Regions from separate parts of the Pseudactinotalea sp. Z1732 genome, predicted to be linked through region 2. Evidence: riboswitches for the same ligand, from Rfam matches in the RefSeq annotation. Region 2 holds a riboswitch; each other region holds the start of a gene.
The links. A riboswitch is a leader RNA that binds a small molecule or an ion and turns the genes downstream of it on or off. The one in region 2 is predicted to bind thiamine pyrophosphate.
Positions count from the first base shown of each region.

Region 1: another riboswitch for thiamine pyrophosphate. It lies ahead of ACPL7H_RS01885 (thiamine ABC transporter substrate-binding protein); the one in region 2 lies ahead of thiM (hydroxyethylthiazole kinase).
Region 3: another riboswitch for thiamine pyrophosphate. It lies ahead of ACPL7H_RS11925 (YkoF family thiamine/hydroxymethylpyrimidine-binding protein); the one in region 2 lies ahead of thiM (hydroxyethylthiazole kinase).

Region 1 covers NZ_JBMPQC010000001.1:395,488-401,677, forward strand. The annotation lists gene ACPL7H_RS01880 (ABC transporter permease) at 1-1,001, opposite strand, end outside; gene ACPL7H_RS01885 (thiamine ABC transporter substrate-binding protein) at 1,180-2,334, opposite strand; TPP riboswitch at 2,382-2,497, opposite strand; gene ACPL7H_RS01890 (DUF4235 domain-containing protein) at 2,590-2,832, shown strand; gene mnhG (monovalent cation/H(+) antiporter subunit G) at 2,859-3,233, opposite strand; gene ACPL7H_RS01900 (monovalent cation/H+ antiporter complex subunit F) at 3,230-3,580, opposite strand; gene ACPL7H_RS01905 (Na+/H+ antiporter subunit E) at 3,577-4,242, opposite strand; gene ACPL7H_RS01910 (Na+/H+ antiporter subunit D) at 4,239-5,771, opposite strand; gene ACPL7H_RS01915 (Na(+)/H(+) antiporter subunit C) at 5,768-6,190, opposite strand, start outside.
Region 2 covers NZ_JBMPQC010000003.1:365,312-371,501, forward strand. The annotation lists gene ACPL7H_RS08945 (FMN reductase) at 1-456, opposite strand, end outside; gene ACPL7H_RS08950 (LLM class flavin-dependent oxidoreductase) at 475-1,674, opposite strand; TPP riboswitch at 1,932-2,029, shown strand; gene thiM (hydroxyethylthiazole kinase) at 2,018-2,902, shown strand; gene thiE (thiamine phosphate synthase) at 2,903-3,571, shown strand; gene thiD (bifunctional hydroxymethylpyrimidine kinase/phosphomethylpyrimidine kinase) at 3,568-4,398, shown strand; gene ACPL7H_RS08970 (aminobutyraldehyde dehydrogenase) at 4,402-5,856, opposite strand; gene ACPL7H_RS08975 (nucleotide disphospho-sugar-binding domain-containing protein) at 5,869-6,190, opposite strand, start outside.
Region 3 covers NZ_JBMPQC010000005.1:254,887-261,076, forward strand. The annotation lists gene ACPL7H_RS11905 (DUF429 domain-containing protein) at 1-383, opposite strand, end outside; gene ACPL7H_RS11910 (protein adenylyltransferase SelO) at 491-2,152, shown strand; gene ACPL7H_RS11915 (PLDc N-terminal domain-containing protein) at 2,199-2,402, shown strand; gene ACPL7H_RS11920 (hypothetical protein) at 2,871-3,824, shown strand; TPP riboswitch at 3,967-4,073, shown strand; gene ACPL7H_RS11925 (YkoF family thiamine/hydroxymethylpyrimidine-binding protein) at 4,116-4,802, shown strand; gene ACPL7H_RS11930 (hypothetical protein) at 4,865-5,614, opposite strand; gene ACPL7H_RS11935 (NCS2 family permease) at 5,827-6,190, opposite strand, start outside.

The DNA.
Region 1 (6,190 bases), on a different contig from region 2:
ACCACGGCGGTCACCGCGGCCACCGGCAGATCCGGCCCCGGGCGGCCCCAGCGGGCGGCGAACCGGCCTCGACTTCGAGCCGTTTGGCCGAGACCGACGGTGCGGACACTCGACTTCGCCCGTAACCCTCGCTCTCGACGCCGCGGCACGGGCTGCCACAACCGCAGCCGGCGTGCCTGGTGCTGGGCGCCGTGTAGTTTCAGGGCCGCCTCCCGCCGGGCCCGGGCACGGGAGAAGGTGATGAGCGCGGCGGTCACCACCGAGAGTTGCAGCACCGAGAGCACCGCGGCGGTGCGCAGGTCGAGGAACTGGGTGGTCTGGATCCAGATCTCGGTCTCGATGGTGCCGAACCGGATCCCGCCCAGCACCAGCACCACACCGAACGCAGTGGAACAGAACAGGAACACCACCGAGGCGGCGGAGGTGATTGCCGGGGTCAGCGCCGACATTGTCACAGACCAGAAGGCGCGCGCAGGGGAGGCGCCCAGCGCCCGGGCGCTCTGCTCGGTGCGCGGGTCCAGACGCTCCCAGAACCCGCCCACGGTCCGCACCACGATCGCGTAGTTGAAGAACACCAGCGCCAGCACGATCGCGGTGAAGGTGCGATCCAGGCCCAGGAATCCCAGCGGCCCGTCAGCGGCCAGCAAGGCCCGGAACGCCACCCCCACCACCACGGTGGGTAGCACGAACGGGATCGTGATCAATGCCCGCAGGATCCGCTGGCCGCGGAACGTGCGCCGGTACAGCACATAGGCACCGGGAACGCCCAGCAGCACCGAGAAGACGGTGCCGAGCACCCCCAGCGCGATCGTGAGGAAGAGGATCCGCCAGGTGCGCGGGCGGGCGAACACCTCGGTGAAGCCGCTGAGGTCCCACGCCCCGTCCGGCACGAAACCGCGCAACACCAAGGTGGTCACCGGCCAGGCGAAGAAGATGGCCAGGAACACCAGCGGCACGGCGGCCGCGAGCACCCAGACCCAACCTCGCAGCCACCGTGCCATGCTCAGGACCCGTCCTGCCCGGCGGCCCGCGACCGACAGGTTGACGTGGTGCGCAGACCCGCCCGGGCGGCAGCGCAACGCCCGGCCACGCAGACCCGGACAGGACCGGGCCGTGCCGGGCTGGGCCGGGTCAGGCTGGGCCGTCCCGGGCTGGGCCGGGCGGTGCTGGCTCCCATCCTCAGCCGATCACGATGTCGGTCCAAGCCTGGATCCAGTCCTGACGGTTCTCATCGATCTCGGCCGGGTCCACCGTCAACGGTTCCTCGGCGAGGGGGGCCCATCGGGTCCACTCCTGCGGGAGTTCCAGGTCGTGGTTGACCGGGTACATGTACATCTGGCCGGGAATGTCGGCCTGGACGGCGTCGCTGAGCAGGAAGTCGATGAACGCCTCGGCGCCCTCGGGGTTGTCCGCCCCGGCCAGCACCCCGGCGTACTCCACCTGACGGAAGCATGAGGTGAGCATCGCCGTCGTCGTCGGGTCCTCCCCGTCCGGTCCGACCTCGAAGGCCGGCGACGTGGAGTAGGACAACGCCACCGGGCGCGGGCCCTGCCCGACCGAGCCGGAGAACTCCTCGGAGTAGGCGGTGGACCAGGAGTCGACGACGAGCAGGCCGTTGTCGGCCAGGTCCTGCCAGTACTGCGTCCAGCCGTCCCCGAACTCGGCGACCGTTGCCAACAGGAACGCCAGGCCGGGTGAGGACGTGGCCGGGTTGGTCACCACCACGTGGTCGGCGTAGTCGGGCCCGGTCAGGTCGGCCAGGTCGGACGGCTCGGCGACTCCGGCCTCGGAGTACCAGGCGGTGTCGATGTTCAGACACACATCGCCCACGTCGATCGGTGTGAGTTCGTCTCCGCCGTCGATCAGGTAGTCCTCGGCGGCCGGGGGCAGCGCAGCGGAGGTGTAGGGGCTGAAGACGTCCTCGGCGATGCCGCGGGAGGCGAAGGAGTTGTCGATGCCGTAGGCGACGTCGCCCAGGGGCGCGTCCTTGGTCAGGATCAGCTGGTTCACCAGGGCTCCCCCGTCACCGGGTGCGCTGAAGGACAGCGTGTAGCCGGAGTCGGACTCGAACTGGCTGATCAGATCCTCCGAGACGTGGAACGAGTCGTGCGTGACCACCTGGACCGTGCCTTCGCCGCCGGTGGTCTCGCCCTCCCCTACTGCGGTGGAGTCCGCGTCGTCGTCAGTGGGGGTGTCGGGGTTGTCGTTCCCGGCGCCCACCGTGCAGCCGGCCACGGCCAGTGCCAGGGCGGTGAACGCGGCAAGGTGTCCGATCCGCCCGGGGTCCGGGCCGACCCGCCCGGGCCGGCGGCGAGACATGGTGTGGTGATTCATTCTTCCTCCTCAGCGTGATGTGAGAAGGGGTCCGCGGCGCGACGCCACGGGAGAGATGCTCGACTCCCTTCGCCGGTGCTAACCGGAGCAGGTTCGAGGGTCTGCGGGTGGCCGCACTCTCAGCGCCGCACCTGACTCGGCCGACGCTCCCCTGTCGCACCCACGAGGCTACACCCCGTCGGCCGGTGCGGCCGACGGGCGCGCGAGGATCGTGGACGGCTACGCTGGGTGCAGTCGTCGTAAAGGAGATCTGCCATGGAGCGAGTCGTCACCGCCGTTGCCACCATCGTCGCCGGCCTCGTCGCGAACAAGGTCCTCGGGACCGCCTGGAAGAGCGTCACCGGTCATGAGCCACCAACCGACGACAAGGACGGAAGCATGCCCATCGCTGAGATCGTGCTCTTCGCGGCGATCTCCAGCGCGCTGGTGGCGTTGGTCCGCGCCTACGCCAGCCGCGGCGCCCACAAGTGGCTGTCCAGCGGCGACGTCGCTCGTTGACCAGCGCGAGGCCGGCACCGGCACGTTCAGGCCTGGGTGTCCTCGATCTCGGCGCGCGCGGCCTCCAGGTCCTCGGTGAGTTCATCGACTCCGAGCAGGTCTGAACGCACCTTGTCGGTGCGGTACCCTGCGCGGCCCACCATGTGCGCGGCGATCGGAGCGGTCACCAGTTGGAAGATGATCACCGGGAGCACCTTCCAACCCACTTGCCAGGATCCCAGCGTCAGGGCCAGCCCGTTCATCATCAGGATGATGCCGAGCACCTGAGGTTTGGTGGCTGCGTGCAACCGTGACAGCAGGTCCGGGAACCGGACCATCCCGATCGCTGCGACCATCACGAGCGCGCTGCCGGTGATGAAGAAGGCAGAGGCGACGATCTCGCGCAGCAGTTCCGAGTTCATCGCTCGTCCTCCTCGGCATCGTCATCCAGCGCATGCCTTGCCTCGAGCCGTTGGAGTTCCTCTTCGCTGAGGATCCGGCCCTCATCCTCCGGCTCTGCGGCCGCGAACCGCGCCAGGGTCACCGCCGCCACGAACCCGACGATTGCCATCACCGTCAGCAACGGCACCAGGTCCACCCGTCCGGTCGTGGCCGACCACAGGGCCACGGTGCCGATCAGGGCCGCGATCACCACATCAAGGCCCACGATCCGGTCCAGCATGCTCGGGCCGCGCTCCACGCGGAAGAGCGCCACCAGGACCGCTCCGACGACCAGGATCCCGCAGATCCACAACACCGGCGCACTCATCGGTCCACCTCCCCAGCGTTGCCATCGGAGGCCCCCGCAGCGCGCCCGGCAGGGCCGGGATCCAGCGCTGCCCGGTCCGGCCCACCCCACCAGCGCCGGCGCGGCAATCCGGCACGGGCCAGGTCTTCCTGGTTGGCCAGGGCGTACAACAGGCGCCGCTCCTGGAGGAGTACCTGCCGGCGGAAGGTCTCGACACCCCCGCTGGTGGGCAGATCGAGCACGTGCACGTAGAGGGTGCCGGTGAGCCGATGCGCCTCCACGATGATCGAACCGGGAACCAGTGAGGTGAAGACCCCGGTCAGGGTGAGGATCAGGTCGGACTCCGAACGCAGCCGGATGCGGATGACGCCGCCCTCGGGGCCCCGGCGCGGGTGCAGCGCCATCTTCGACACCTCCACCGAGGCGAGCAGCACATCGACGATGAAGCGGGCGATCAGCCACACCGCCCCGGGAATACTCACCCGGCCGGCGTATCCGACCGCGGGCATCGGTGTCAACAGCACCAGCAGCACCGCGACGCCGAACCCGGCCAGCACGTTGGCCAGGGTCGGGTCACCCCACAACAGCACCCACAGCGCGGTCATCCACAGCAGCATCGGCCATCGGTTCAGCCAAGCGCTCAGGCCGGTCGGAGCGGACGGGTGGGCAGGCTGGGTTCTCATTCGGGCTCCACCTGGTGGGAGATGCCCTCGCCACGTTCGCCGTCGGGCAGCACCGCCGAGACGTAGGGCGACTGGGCACGCAGGTCCCGCGCGGCCGCGTCGGTGTAGGCGTACAACGGACCGGCGACGACGGCGAGCAGCACTCCGATCGAGGCGATGACCGCTGCGGGGGCGAACATGCTGCGAGGTACGTCGGTCTCTGGCAGAGGCTGGGGGGCCGTCTGCCAGAACGCCTTGTTCCACGCCTTCACCACCGCGTACAGGGTGAGCAGTGACGTCACGAGGCTCGCGCCCACCGCGACATACGCCAGGGACGAATCGTGCTGGATGCCGGCCTGCACCAGACCCACTTTGCCCAGGAACCCTGACATGGGCGGGATTCCACCGAGGTTCATCGCTGGGATGAAGAACAAGATCGCCAGCGCCGGTGCGGCCTTGGTCAGGCTGCCGAGGCGCTCCAACGAGGTGCTGCCACCCCTGCGCTCGATCAGCCCTGCCACGAGGAACAATGCCGTCTGCACGGTGATGTGGTGGGTCACGTAGAAGATCGATGCGGACAGGCCGAGTTGATTCGCGAGGGCGATTCCGAACACCATGTAGCCGATGTGGCTGACCAGGGTGAAGGACAGCAGTCGCTTGATGTCGTCCTGGGCCACGGCGCCGAGGATGGCCACCACCATGGTGACGATCGCGGCCACGATCAGGATCGTGTCCATCCGCCCGTCGGTGAACAGCAGCGTCTGGGTACGGATGATGGCATACACGCCGACCTTGGTGAGCAGCCCGGCGAAGACCGCGGTGACCGGTGCCGGGGCTGTGGGATAGGAGTCGGGTAGCCACATCGACAGCGGGAAGACCGCCGCCTTGATGCCGAAGGCCAGTAACAACAGGATCTGCAGCACCAGGGAGACATTCGGATCGATCTCCGCCAGGCGCACGTTCAACTGCGCCAGGTTCAACGTGCCGGTGGCCGCGTAGATCATCGCGATGGCGATGAGGAACAGCATCGAGGACAGCAGCGACACGATCACGTAGATCGACCCGGCCCGCATCCGCGAGCCCGTGCCACCCAGGGTGAGCAGCACGTAACTCGCCGCGAGCAACATCTCGAACCCGACGAACAGGTTGAACAGGTCCCCGGTGAGGAAGGCGTTGGACACACCGGCGGCCAGCACCAGGTAGGTGGGGTGATAGATCGCCACCGGGGCGCCCTCATCGCCGTCGGCGAGACCCTGGGCCACGGAGTACAGCAACACCCCTAGCAGCACTACTGCGGAGACCACCAGCATCAGCGCGGAGAGCCGGTCGGCCACCAGCACGATGCCCACCGGGGCGCTCCAGTTGCCGAGGTTGACCACCTGGGGTCCCTGGGCGTGGGTGATCGCCACCAACGCGATCGCGATCCCCAGGACCACGGTCAAGGTGGTGACCGAGGCCGCCAACTGTGCTTTGGGACGGCGTGCCATGGCCAGGGCGAAGCCGGCAGCGAACAGGGGCAGGATCACCGGCATCGGTAATAGCCAGTTCATGTGGCGCCCCCCTTCGAGTCGGGGGCGCCGGGGACTGCTCCACCCGGGCCCTCGGCTGACGAGTCGTCGGCGCTCACGTTCGGGGTGGACGGGGACGGCTGTTCCTCGATCCCCGGTTCCTCGGTCTCGTCACGGGCCTCGGCGGCCTCGACAGCCAGGCTCACCCCGAGGTCGTCGTCGCGGGTGTCCAGTTCACCGCGTTCCAGGCGCTGAGCCAGTCGGCGGTCCTCCAGGTCGTCCTGCACCTCGTCGTGGCCGTGCAACTGCCACGTGCGATAGGCCATGGCCAGCACGAACGCGGTCAGCCCCAGGTTGATCACGATCGCGGTCAGCACCATCGCCTGCGGCAGCGGATCGGCCATCTCCTCCTGTGGCCCGGACCCGAGCAGCGGAGGGCTCGCGGCGGCACCGCCGGCGAG
Region 2 (6,190 bases):
GGTGGCGACGAACACCGCGGTGGTGACCACGTCGGTCCGCAGGTAGGTGAACATCGGCCGGATCGCGTACTCCAGCGCCAGGGAGTGCCGCGCGGTACCGCCGGTGGCCCCCAGCAGTACCGGCATCCCGGTCAGGGCCTCCTTCTCGATGATGTCCACGAAGGACTTGAACAACCCCGACGCTCCGGTGGTGTAGATCGGGCTGACGGCGATGACGCCGTCGGCGGCGGCGAGGCGCTCCAGCACTCCCTTGAGGTCTCCGGAGGGGAACCCGGACAGCATCGCGTTGACGGTGTCGTGGGCGTGGTCGCGCAGTTCCACGACCTCCACCTGCGCCTGGACGCCGCGGGCCTTGAGTTCACTCACGGCGGCCTCGACCAGCCGGTCGGTGAGCAGCCGGGTCGAGGAGGGCTTGTTCAGGCCACCGGAGATGGCGACGATCGTGCGGGTAGTCATCAGGGGTGAGTCCTTTCTTCAGAGTCCGAACGCGGCGCCACGCTGGGCGGCGCCGGCGGCGGCGGTAGCGACGTCGTCCTCGGCTCGGCGGCCGGTCCAGCGGTCCTCGCCGGCCACGTGCTGGCCCTGGGACGTGCCGGCCTCGGCGACCTGGGCCACCCGGTCGGCGTGGCTGGGCGGGTTCGAGGGGACATGCGCGGGACGGGCTGCCTCGTTGATCTCGCGCAGCGCCGGCACGATCTCCTCGGCCAGGATGTCGATCTGCTCCAGCACCGTCTTCAACGGCAACCCGGCGTGATCGATGAGGAACAACTGCCGCTGATAGTCGCCCACGTGCTCGCGCATCGTGGCGTAGCGGTCGATGATCTGCTGCGGTGAACCCACGGTCAGGGGGGTCTCGCGGGTGAAGTCCTCCATCGAGGGTCCGTGACCGTAGACCGGGGCGTTGTCGAAGTAGGGCCGGAACTCGTTCCACGCGTCCTGGGAATTCTTCCGGGCGAAGAACTGTCCGCCCAGGCCCACGATCGCCTGGTCCGCCTTGCCGTGGCCGTAGTGCTCGAAGCGCTTCCGGTAGAAACTGACCATCTTCTTGGTGTGGTCGATCGGCCAGAAGATGTTGTTGTGCAGGAACCCGTCGCCGTAGAAGGCGGCCTGCTCGGCGATCTCGGGGGTACGGATGGAGCCGTGCCACACGAACGGCGGCACCCCGTCCAGCGGGCGGGGGGTGGCGGTGAAGCCCTGCAGCGGAGTGCGGAACTTCCCGTCCCAGTCCACCACGTCCTCGGTCCACAGGCGGCGCAGCAGGGCGTAGTTCTCGATCGCGAGGTTCACGCCCTGGCGGATGTCCTGGCCGAACCAGGGGTAGACCGGGCCGGTGTTACCGCGGCCCAACATCAGGTCCATCCGGCCGTCTGCGAGCACCTGCAGCATGGCGTAGTCCTCGGCGATCTTCACCGGGTCGTTGGTGGTGATCAGGGTGGTCGCGGTGGACAGCGTGATGTGCTTGGTGGTCCCGGCCAGGTAGCCCAGCATCGTGGTGGGCGAGGAGGCCACGAACGGCGGGTTGTGGTGTTCACCGGTGGCGAAGACGTCCAACCCCGCCTGATCGGCGTGCTGGGCGATGGTCATCATCGCCCGTACCCGCTCGGTGTCGTTCGGCGTGTGACCGGTGCTGGGGTCAGTGGTGACGTCACTGACGCTGAAGATTCCGAACTGCATGGTGCAGGCCTCTCAAGAAACTCGATGCATTTGCATATACACCCCTACAAACATCACCGCCACCGGATCTATTCCGGCACACTGCCGCCCTCGAGAACGAGCGTTGTGGTCGACGGCGACGTTCCTACCACTCGCCCTCGACCGCCAGGGTCGCCCTCGGCGGTGGTGGTTGCGGTGAGGGCGGCGTGGGTGGCGGCGGGGGGGCGGCCGGTGTGGGGTGACCCGACCTTCTGCGGGGTGGGGTTGTTAGACTCGGAGATCACGACACGGGGTGCCGCCCACCGCGCGGCTGAGATGACACCCGTCGAACCTGCACTAGTTCGTACTAGCGAAGGGAATGTCCATGACTGATGTCTCCGGTCACACCGAATCGGTAGGCCTTCCGGAGGCGGTCGACGTGACAGAGCAGGCCGCGCACCTGCTGCGAGCCCTGCGGGAGCACAGCCCGTTGGTGCACAACATCACCAACCACGTGGCTACGAACTTCTCCGCCAACGCGTTACTGGCGATCGGGGCGGCACCGGCCATGGTGGACACGGCCGAGGAGGCGGGGGTGTTCGCCCCGATGGCTTCCGGACTGCTGATCAACCTGGGCACGTTGTCCCATCAGCAGCGCGACGCCGGCCGGGCGGCGGTGAGCGCCGCGAGCGAAGCCGGCACCCCGTGGGTGCTTGACCCGGTGGCGATCGGAGCCCTGCCGTTGCGCACCGGTTTCGCCGCCGAACTGCTCGCCGCCGGGCCCACGGCAGTGCGCGGCAACGCCTCGGAGATCATCGCACTGGCAGGCGCCGGGGCCGGTGGGCGCGGGGTGGATTCCGCAGACGACACCGACACAGCCGCCCCGGTCGCCGCAGCCCTGGCCCGCGAGACCTCGATGGTGGTGGCGGTCTCCGGTGCGCGTGACCTCATCACCGACGGGTCAGCGGCCATCAGGGTCGATAACGGCCACCCGCTGCTCACCCGGATCACCGGCGCCGGCTGCGCACTCGGCTCGATCATCGCCGCGATGCTCGGTGCCCGTGGGACCACCAGCGCGCTGACCGCGGTAGCCGCCGCGCACGTGGTCTACGGCATCGCCGCCGAACAGGCTGCCACCGACGCTCACGGCCCGGGCACGTTCCTGCCCGCGTTCCTGGACGCACTGGCCGGCATCACCCCGGAGCAGGTGATCGAGCAGGCTCGGGTCGAGGTGCTGGCGGCACCGGCGCCGGACCCGCAGGAGGCCTGAATGCAGCCGGGCATCTACCTGGTCACCGACCGCGAGTTGTGCGCACCGCGCGGCGTGCCCGCCACGGTGGCAGCCGCGGTGGCCGGGGGGGTGCACACCGTGCAACTGCGGGACAAGGAGGCCGACCTGGACGATCACCTGCGTCAGTTGACGCACCTCGCCGAGGTGATCGATGGCCGGGCGCGCCTGCTCGTCAACGACCGGCTCGACGCCGTCGTCGCCGCACGCAGCCGCGGCCTGCCGGTGCACGGGGTGCACCTGGGGCAACTCGATGACGCAGCGGTCGCGGCCCGTGCGGAACTGGGACCGGAGGCGATCGTCGGTCTCACTGCCAATACAGTCGCGCACCTAGAAGCCGTCGCCGCCCTACCCGGGGGCACCGTCGACTACCTGGGAGTGGGGGTGATCCGGCCGACGACGACGAAGACCGACCACCCGGACGCGCTCGGTATCGAGGGGTTCGGCCGGTTCGCCGCCCGGACGCCGCTGCCGTGCGTGGCGATCGGCGGCGTGCGGCCCGAGGACGCCGGGCCGCTGCGGCGGGCCGGGGCCGGCGGGGTGGCAGTGGTCTCGGCGTTGTGTGCGGCGCCGGATCCCGAGACGGTGGCCCGGGGGCTGCGTACCGACTGGGACGCCGCAGGATCCGGCCCGGGCAAGGCCGGCGCATGAGCATTCCGCGCGTCTTGTCCATCGCCGGATCCGACCCCTCCGGGGGCGCGGGGATCCAGGCGGACATCAAGTCGATCGCGGCCAACGGCGGATACGGCATGGCGGCGGTCACTGCGCTGACCGCACAGAACACCCGCGGGGTCCGGGGTGTGCACGTCCCCCCACCGCAGTTCCTGGTCGACCAACTCGAGGCGATCAGCGAGGACATCCGGGTCGATGCGGTCAAGATCGGGATGCTGGCAAACACGGCCACCATCGAGGTGGTCACCGGGTGGCTGGAGCGCAGCACGGCAGCCTACGTGGTGCTCGATCCGGTGATGGTGGCCACCAGCGGAGACCGACTGCTGGACGCCGATACCTCCGGGGCGCTGTCCGGCCTCATCGCACGGGCCGGGTTGATCACCCCGAACATCCCCGAACTGGCTGTGCTCGCCGAAACCGAGACCGCTGGGGACTGGGAGGAGGCAACGGCGCAGGCGCGCCAGGTGGCCAGGAAGTACGGGGTGAGCGTGCTGGCCAAGGGCGGGCACCTGCCCGGGGAACGGGCCACCGATCTGCTGGTCTGGCCCGGTGGCAGCGTCACCCAGGTGTCCTCGGCGTGGATCGACACTCCCAACACCCACGGCACCGGTTGCTCGCTCTCCTCGGCGATCGCTACCCGGGTGGTCGAGCGTGAGGGCGACTGGGAGTCCGCCGTGCGCGTGGCCAAGGCCTGGCTCACCACCGCCCTGGCCGCTGCCGATGACCTCCAGGTCGGCTCCGGCCACGGCCCACTGCACCACTTCGCGGGCTCACCCGGGGCCGGTCGCCGCGCCCGGCGCGGGTGAGCCTCAGGCGGGCCGGAACCCGGTGGTCTCCGGGGGCACCTGGTGCCGGATCATCACGTGCCGCGTCACCGAGTAGTCCAGCACCGGTTCGATGCTCATGTCCTTGCCGAAGCCTGACCCCTTCACTCCCCCGTGCGGGGCCTCCGAAGCGATCGGCAGGTGGTCGTTGATCCAGGTCACCCCCACCTCCAACCGGTGGCTGACCCGGATCGCCCGGGCCACATCGGAGGTCCACACCGAGGAGGCCAGCCCGTAGGCGCTGTCATTGGCCAGAGCCACCGCCTGCTCCTCATCGTCGAAGGGCAGCGCCACCAGCACCGGTCCGAACACCTCGCCCTGGACGAGTTCGGAGTCCTGCGCGGCGCCGACCACCAGGGTGGGCGGGTAGAAGAACCCCGGCCCTTCCAGCGGCTCCCCGCCGGTGAGCACCTCGCCCCCCTGGCTCACCGCGCGAGTGACGAAGCCGTGCACCCGCTCCCGGTGGGCGGCGGAGATCAGTGGTCCGATGTGGGTCGCTGGGTCGTGGGGGTCCCCGGCCACCACGGTTTCCATGACGGCCCGCAGGGCATCGACCCCCTGATCGAAGATCTCCCGCTGCAGGTAGACCCGGGTCGCGGCGGTGCAGTCCTGACCGGTGGAGTAGGTGGCGCCCATCGCCACCGCGTGGGCCATCTGGGCGATGTCGGCGTCGGAGAAGACCACCGCCGGGGCCTTGCCGCCCAGTTCCAGGTGCACCCGTTTGACGCCCTCGACCGCCCCGCGCATCACCGCCTTGCCGGTCTGGGTGGACCCGGTCACGCTGACCATGTCCACCCCGGCGTGCCCGGCCAGCGCCGCGCCCACATCACCGTCTCCGGCGACCACCCCGAGCGCCCCCTCGGGCAGCCCGCACTCGGCGGCCAGTTCGGCGATCCGAACGGTGCTGCTCGGCGTCAACGGGGCCGGTTTGATCACCACCGAGTTGCCCGCGGCCAGTGCGGGTCCGATCTTCCACACCGCCATCACCAGCGGGAAGTTCCACGGGGCGATACTGGCCACCACCCCCACCGGGCGGCGCACCATCATCGAGGTGTACCCGTCGGAGAACACCCCGGCCCCGGTGCCGTCGGTGGAACGGGCCGCCCCGGCGAAGAAGCGTAGGTTGTCCGCGGCGAACGGGATCTCCCCCTCGGCCACCACGGTCCACGGCTTACCGGTCTCGGCCACCTCCAACGCCGCCAGTTCATCGGTGTGCGCCTCCAGCGCATCGGCGAGCCGCAACAGCACCCGCGCGCGTTCGGAGGGGGTTCGCCCGGCCCAGTCCGGCGCCGCCGCACCCGCGCTCGCCACGGCGGCATCGACGTCGTCGATCGTGGACAGGCGCACCGTGCGGGTGACCTCCCCCGTGGCGGGGTTGATCAGGTCCAGGAGTGTGCCCGCGGCGGCCGAGGGCCGTTCGGTGGAGACGGAGTCAGTCATGGGCCGAGCCTCTCACGAGCCCGGTGGCTCGGGGGTTCGCGCACGCCATGAGCCGGCTCGCTCCGCCACACCCTCCCGCCCGATCTCGACCAGCAGGTCCGCCGCCCTGTGCAAGCCGCGCCGGGCCCGGATCCGCTCCCCGATGCGCTCGGCCTCGGCCCGCATCGCGGTGTCGGCCAGCAGGTCCGCCACCGTTTGGCGCAGTTCGGCGGCGCTCACCCGGTAGGTGTCCACGCGCCGTCCCAGGCCCTTCTCGTGCACGCGTTGGGCGTTGTCGTACTGGTCCCAGAACAGCGGCATCAGCACCATCGGCTTCCCGAAGTGCAGCGACTCG
Region 3 (6,190 bases), on a different contig from region 2:
ACCTCGATCGCCACCGGTGTCGCAACGTCGCCCCGGTGCGCGGGATCGGTGTGCCAGCCGTGGCGGCCCGCCAGCACCGCGGCCCGTGGCGGGTTGAAGTGCGCCCGCCCGAGGTTGCTGGTGTGGCAACTGGCCTCATACGCCCCGTAGGACTGTCCGATGAGGCGTTCGCACTGGCGCATCCCGGTGGGGTTGGTGACGATCAGCGGTGCGTCGATCGCCACGCTCACCACACCGGCCCCGAGCCCGGTCAGCCAGTCATCGATGTGCTCATCGGTGACCATGCTGGTCGAGGACACCAGCGCTCCGCCCTGGTCCACCGCGGCAAGCCCGGTGCGGGCGCGGGTGGACCAGGCCAGGTCGATCCCGATGTGCATGCTCATGCCCGGCCACACTATTCCCCGGGTTGGCACGGTCCGGGGCTTCTCCCGCACCGGGGCCTCGAGGGTCTGCCCGAGCATCGGCGCCGGGGGCGGCGTATCGTCGAAACATGACCACCACCGCCCCACCGAGCAACCTGCTGCACGGCACCTTTGCCCGTGAGTTGCCGGAATTGGCTGTGCCGTGGCAGGCCGAGAAGGCCCCCGAGCCCCGGCTGGTCGCGCTGAACGACACCCTCGCCGGTGAACTGGGTCTGGACCCGGAGTATTTGCGCAGCCCGGCCGGCCTGCGGTTCCTGCTCGGCAACGAGGTGCCCGAGGGCGCCACCCCGGTTGCCCAGGTCTACGCCGGCCACCAGTTCGGAACCTATGTGCCGCGGCTGGGTGATGGCCGGGCCCTGCTCCTGGGGGAGGTCACCGACAGCCACGGCGACTTGCGTGACCTGCACCTGAAGGGCTCGGGGCCCACCCCGTTCGCCCGCGGCGGGGACGGGCTGGCCGCGATCGGCCCGATGCTGCGGGAGTTCCTCATCAGCGAGGCGCTGCACGCTCTCGGGGTGCCGACCACCCGGTCGTTGTCGGTGGTGGCCACCGGCAAGGCGGTGATGCGTGAGCGTCCGCTGCCCGGTGCGGTCCTGGCCCGGGTGGCGGACAGTCATCTGCGGGTGGGCACGTTCGCCTACGCCCGCTCCACCGGTGATGAGGATCTGCTGCGCCGTCTGGCCGATCACGCCATCACCCGGCACCACCCGCAGGCGCGCGAGGCTGAGAACCCCTACTTGGCCCTGTTCGAGGCGGTGTTGGCCGCGCAGGCCGAGTTGGTCGCGAAGTGGATGCTGATCGGGTTCGTGCACGGGGTGATGAACACCGACAACACCACCATCTCCGGGCAGAGCATCGACTACGGTCCGTGCGCGTTCATGGACGCCTTCGACCCGGGCACCGTGTTCAGCTCCATCGACGCCCTGGGTCGCTACGCCTACGGCCGCCAACCACAGATCGCGCAGTGGAACCTGGCCCGGTTCGCCGAGACGCTGCTGCCGCTGATCAGTGCGGACCAGGAGCAGGCCGTCGAGTCGGCCACCGCGGCGCTGAACACCTTCCCGGCGGTTTACTCCGCCGCCTGGACGCGCGGCATGCGCGCCAAACTCGGACTGGAGTCATTCACGCCCGACGACGACGCAACCGACCTGATCAGCGACCTCACCTCGCTCCTGGGTGCTTGGGGTGTGGACTACACCTCCTTCTTCCGCCACCTGACCACAGCGGCCGGCGGGGACGCGGGCCCGGTGCGGGCGCTGTTCGAGGGTGCGGGTGGGGATGACGTTCCGGCGCCGACACTGTTCGGCGACGCCGATAGTGACCAGGTTCCGGCACCGACGCTGTTCGGCGACGTCGATAGTGACCAGGTTCCGGCACCGACGCTGTCCGGCAGTGCCGGTGGCGATGGGGTTCCGGCCCCGGCATCGCTCGACGGTAACGGAGGCGACGCGGCGTCATCGACCGAGCGGCCTGCCTTCGAGCCGTGGCTGCAACGCTGGCTCTCCTATCGCCCGGACGCGAGCGTGATGGCCCAGGTGAACCCCATCTACATCCCGCGCAACCACCTGGTCGAGGAGGCCCTCGCCGCTGCCGGCACCGCGGACCTGGGCCCCTTCGAGGAATTGCTGGACGTGATCACCCAGCCCTTCACCGAGCGCCCGGGACTGGAGCGCTACACCGAGCCCGCCCCGGCCGAGGCCGCCCCGTTCGTGACCTACTGCGGAACCTGACTTCCCAGGTCACGTACCCATCCGGGCGCGTTGTTAGGGTCGGGACATGTTTGAAGCCGCCGCAGGAGGCCTCGTGGTCGTCGTCTTCGCGCTGGCGTGGCTGGCGCTCATCGTCGCCGCGCTCATGTCCATCGCGCAGTCGCGCAACTACACCTCCGGAATCAAGGCGCTGTGGGTGCTGGCCGTGTTCGCCCTACCCTTCCTGGGCCCTTTGGCCTGGTTCCTCATCGGCCGCCACTCCTACGGCTAACAACCCACCAGCCCCCCACCCGGCCCCAGCCCCAGCCCCCGGCCCCCAGCCCCCGGCCCGCGACTTCCGGCCCCAGCCCCCGGGCTCCCGACTCCCGGCCCCGGCCCCCGGGCTCCCGACTCCCGGCCCCGGCCCCCGGGCTCCCGACTCCCGGCCCCGGCCCCCGGGCTCCCGACTCCCGGCCCCGGCCCCCGGGCCCCCGACTCCCGGCCCCAGCCCCCGGGCCCCCGACTCCCGGCCCCGGCCCCCGGGCCCCCGACTCCCGGCCCCGGCCCCCGGGCCCCCGACTCCCGGCCCCGGCCCCCGGGCCCCCGACTCCCGGCCCCCGGCCGGGGGATGACGGGGTGGGCGGGGGCGATGGGCATGGTTGAGGCAGGGGGTGGGCGGGTATGCACAGGGGGAAAACTGTGTCCACAGGTGCTGACCTGCAGCCGCTATGGGCGCAGGGGATTGGTGCTTACTGGCGTCATGCGCACGGTGCCGATCCCGGAGGGCCTGCTGCGGTACACCCGCTGGCAGTGCGGCCTCATTTCGACCGCGCAATGTCGGGCTCTGGGCATCAGTGCCGACCGGTGCGCCACCCTGGTGGCTCGCAGGATGTGGCAGCGGGTCGTACGCGGCGTCTACGACACCGAGCCGGACCGTCCAACGAACTTCGACGTGGCCCGGCGCAAGGCCGCCTGGACCGGCCTGCTGGCGATGGGTAAGAACGCCATCGCCGTGGGTTGCTGCGCCCTGGCCCTGCACGGGGTCGCCGGACTGCCCCAGCAGTTGACGCCGGAGGTAGCAATCACGGGTGGGCGCTGGCTGCGGGGACCGGTCGGCGTCGTCGTGCGCCGATATCGCGACGTACCGGTCCGGGTCCGGTACGCCGGCTGGCAGGTGAGCGACGTCCCCACCGCGCTCGTCCACGCTCTGCCGCTCCTGCGACGTGATCACGGGGTGGCCGTAATCGATTCGGCCCTCAACCAAGGGCTCATCAACACCAGCGACCTCACCGACGTCCGCCGGCGACTGCAGGGGCGGCGCGGTGCCGCTCGGGTCGGCTCGTGGTGGCCGCTGGTGGATGGTCGCGCCGAGTCGCCATTAGAGACGTGGGCACGGCTCGACTGCCATGACCACGACCTGCCACCGGATCAACTCCAGGTGGTGTTGCGCGATGCCACCGGTACGTTCATCGGGCGCGGTGACATGGGGTGGCGGCGCCGTGACGGCGGTTGGATCATCGTCGAGATGGACGGACGCCAGGTCCACAGCGAACCCGAGGCGCTCTTCCGGGACCGGCAGCGCCAGAACCGGTTGCTGGCCGAGGCGGATGCCACCATCCTGCGATTCACCAGCCGCGACCTGCGTCCCTCGGGCACCATCGCCAACCAAGTCCGCCAAGCCCTCACCCCCACCTCACCCACCCCCACCCCCTAACCCCAGCCCACCAGACCCCGCCGAAGTCAGCATTGATCGGCTGAACCTGCAGGTAGAACCGACTAATGCTGATTTCGCCGGTAGGCGCCCGAGGCCGATCGGCACCCGAGTGGACAGCGCCGGTCCGCCACGGTTAGCGTCGAACCAACCCCCGGGGAGCGCGCAGAGCGCTGAGAGTGCGGAGAGTCCGCAGACCCGTCCACCTGATCCGGTTCGTACCGGCGTAGGGAGTTGGGCACCCGCCGATGAGCATCGGCGGCTCATGAGGTACCCCGGGGCCGGAGGACACCGATGAGCACCACCGGCCACGGCAGCACGGAGAAGGTCGCCACGACCGGCACCAGCGCGGCCACCCCACGCGAACTGGGCGTCGGGATGCGATTCAGCATCCACCCGCACACCGACGACTTCGTGCGCGTGATCCTGGACTCCCTCACCGAGGTGGAGGCGAGCGGCGTCGCCGAGGGGCTGGTGATCGAGACCGACGAGGTCAGCACATACGTCGGTGCCCGGGCGGTGCCGGCCGAACAGGACCTGGCCGGTTACCTCGTGGCTGCCATCGCCGCCGCCTCCCGGCACTCCGGTGGCGGGCACGTCGCCGCCCATGTGCTGTTCTCCCGCGGTTGCCCGGGCGAACGTACCTGCGACCTGACCTCCACGATCCTGCCCGAGGTGGCCCCGGTGCGCCTGGAACCCACCGGAATCGAGGCGGTGGCGCAGTGGTCGCTGTACCCGCTACTCGATGGTGGGGACGATGCCGGCGAACACATGTCCATCATCGAGGCGGCCATCACCCGAGCGCAGGAGCGCGGCGTTGCCGCCCCAGCGGCCCACTACGCCACCAAACTCACCGGTGACCTCGCGGAGGTGGTGGCCACCGCCGTCGACGCGTGGGCCCAGGTGGGCACCACCGTCCCGCACGTGGCGACCCACCTGACCATCTCGGTTGGCTCACCCACGCGGGCCCGCGGGAGGTAACCGCGCCAGACCAGTTCACGAGGGCCCGTCCGCCTCGCGCACTGGCCGTGTGGGGTACGCGCTCAGGGAGCCCCGCCGCGCACCGTGGTGACCAAGTCGGTGAGGCTGGGCGTCGCCGGGGTGGAGGCGAACCCGAACCGCACCGGCGGGTCGATCGGAACCATCGCGCCCAGGTCCGTTCCATCCCACGAGGTACGAGCACCGGCGAGACGATGGAGGTCGCTCGCGCCGTAGTACTCCCTGCGCCCACCCCCGGCCGAACCGCGGGTACGCACCCCTGGCAGGGCCACCCGCGCGACCGGATCGGTCAGGAGGGTGAACCAGGGCGCACCGGCCACCGCAGCGGGCAGCGCGCGCAACAGCCAACCCACCGCTGCCCGCTTGCCGATCTGCACGGTTGCGGACAGCGGGCCGGCTTCGATCTGCCACCGCTCCCCCGCCATGGTGGGCACGGTCCGCGGCAGCGCCTCGGCCGGTACGGGCGGCTGGGAGGAGCCGGGATCTGCCATTCCCCACGCAACGGCGTCACGCGCACGCGCACCTGCCGGGGGCCTGGGTGCATACCGGTGCACGGTCACGTTCGCGGGCTCGACGGCATCGAACTGGTACGTGGCCGAGACGAACTCGGCGACCTCCGTCGATGGCGCCAGCAGCACTCGATGCCCGTGCGGATGCTGCACCATCACCCCCGCGAATGGCCCCAGCGGAGTGGTGTGCCAGTTGCCCACGACGAACCGGGTTCCACCCGCGGTCCCCCACCCGGCGATCCGACCGGAGAACCTCCAGGTGCGGGGCGAAGCGGAGCGGGTCATACCCCATGGTCCATCGGCGGGCGCCGGTGCACCAACCGCAGCGCGGTCACTCGGAGCAGCAGTTACCCGGTGCACCTACCCACCCGGAGCACCGGCCCACCCAGAACACCGGCCCACCCGGACCACGCGCCAAGCCCAAGCCGCCGGCGGACGCGCCACCCGCGCCGCCCCGCGCCCGCCCGCGCCGCCCAGCGCCCGGACCGCCGCCCGGACTAACCCCCGAGCAGCGTTCCGATCGGACCGCGCACGAAGTAGAAGACGAACATCAGCGAGGTCACCCACATCAGCGGGTGCACCTTGCGGATCCGGCCGGCACCCACCTGGATGATCACGTAGGCGATGAACCCGGCGCCCATCCCCGCGGCGATGGAGAAGGTCAGCGGCATCATCAGGATGGTCAGGAACGCCGGGATCGCCACCTCGGTGCGCTTCCAGTCGATCCCGGTCACCTGGGCCATCATCAGGAAGCCCACCAGCACCAACACCGGCGTAGCCGCTTCGAAAGGCACCAGCGCCACGATCGGGGAGAACAGCGTGGCCAGCAGGAACGCGATGCCGACCACCACGCTGCTCAGC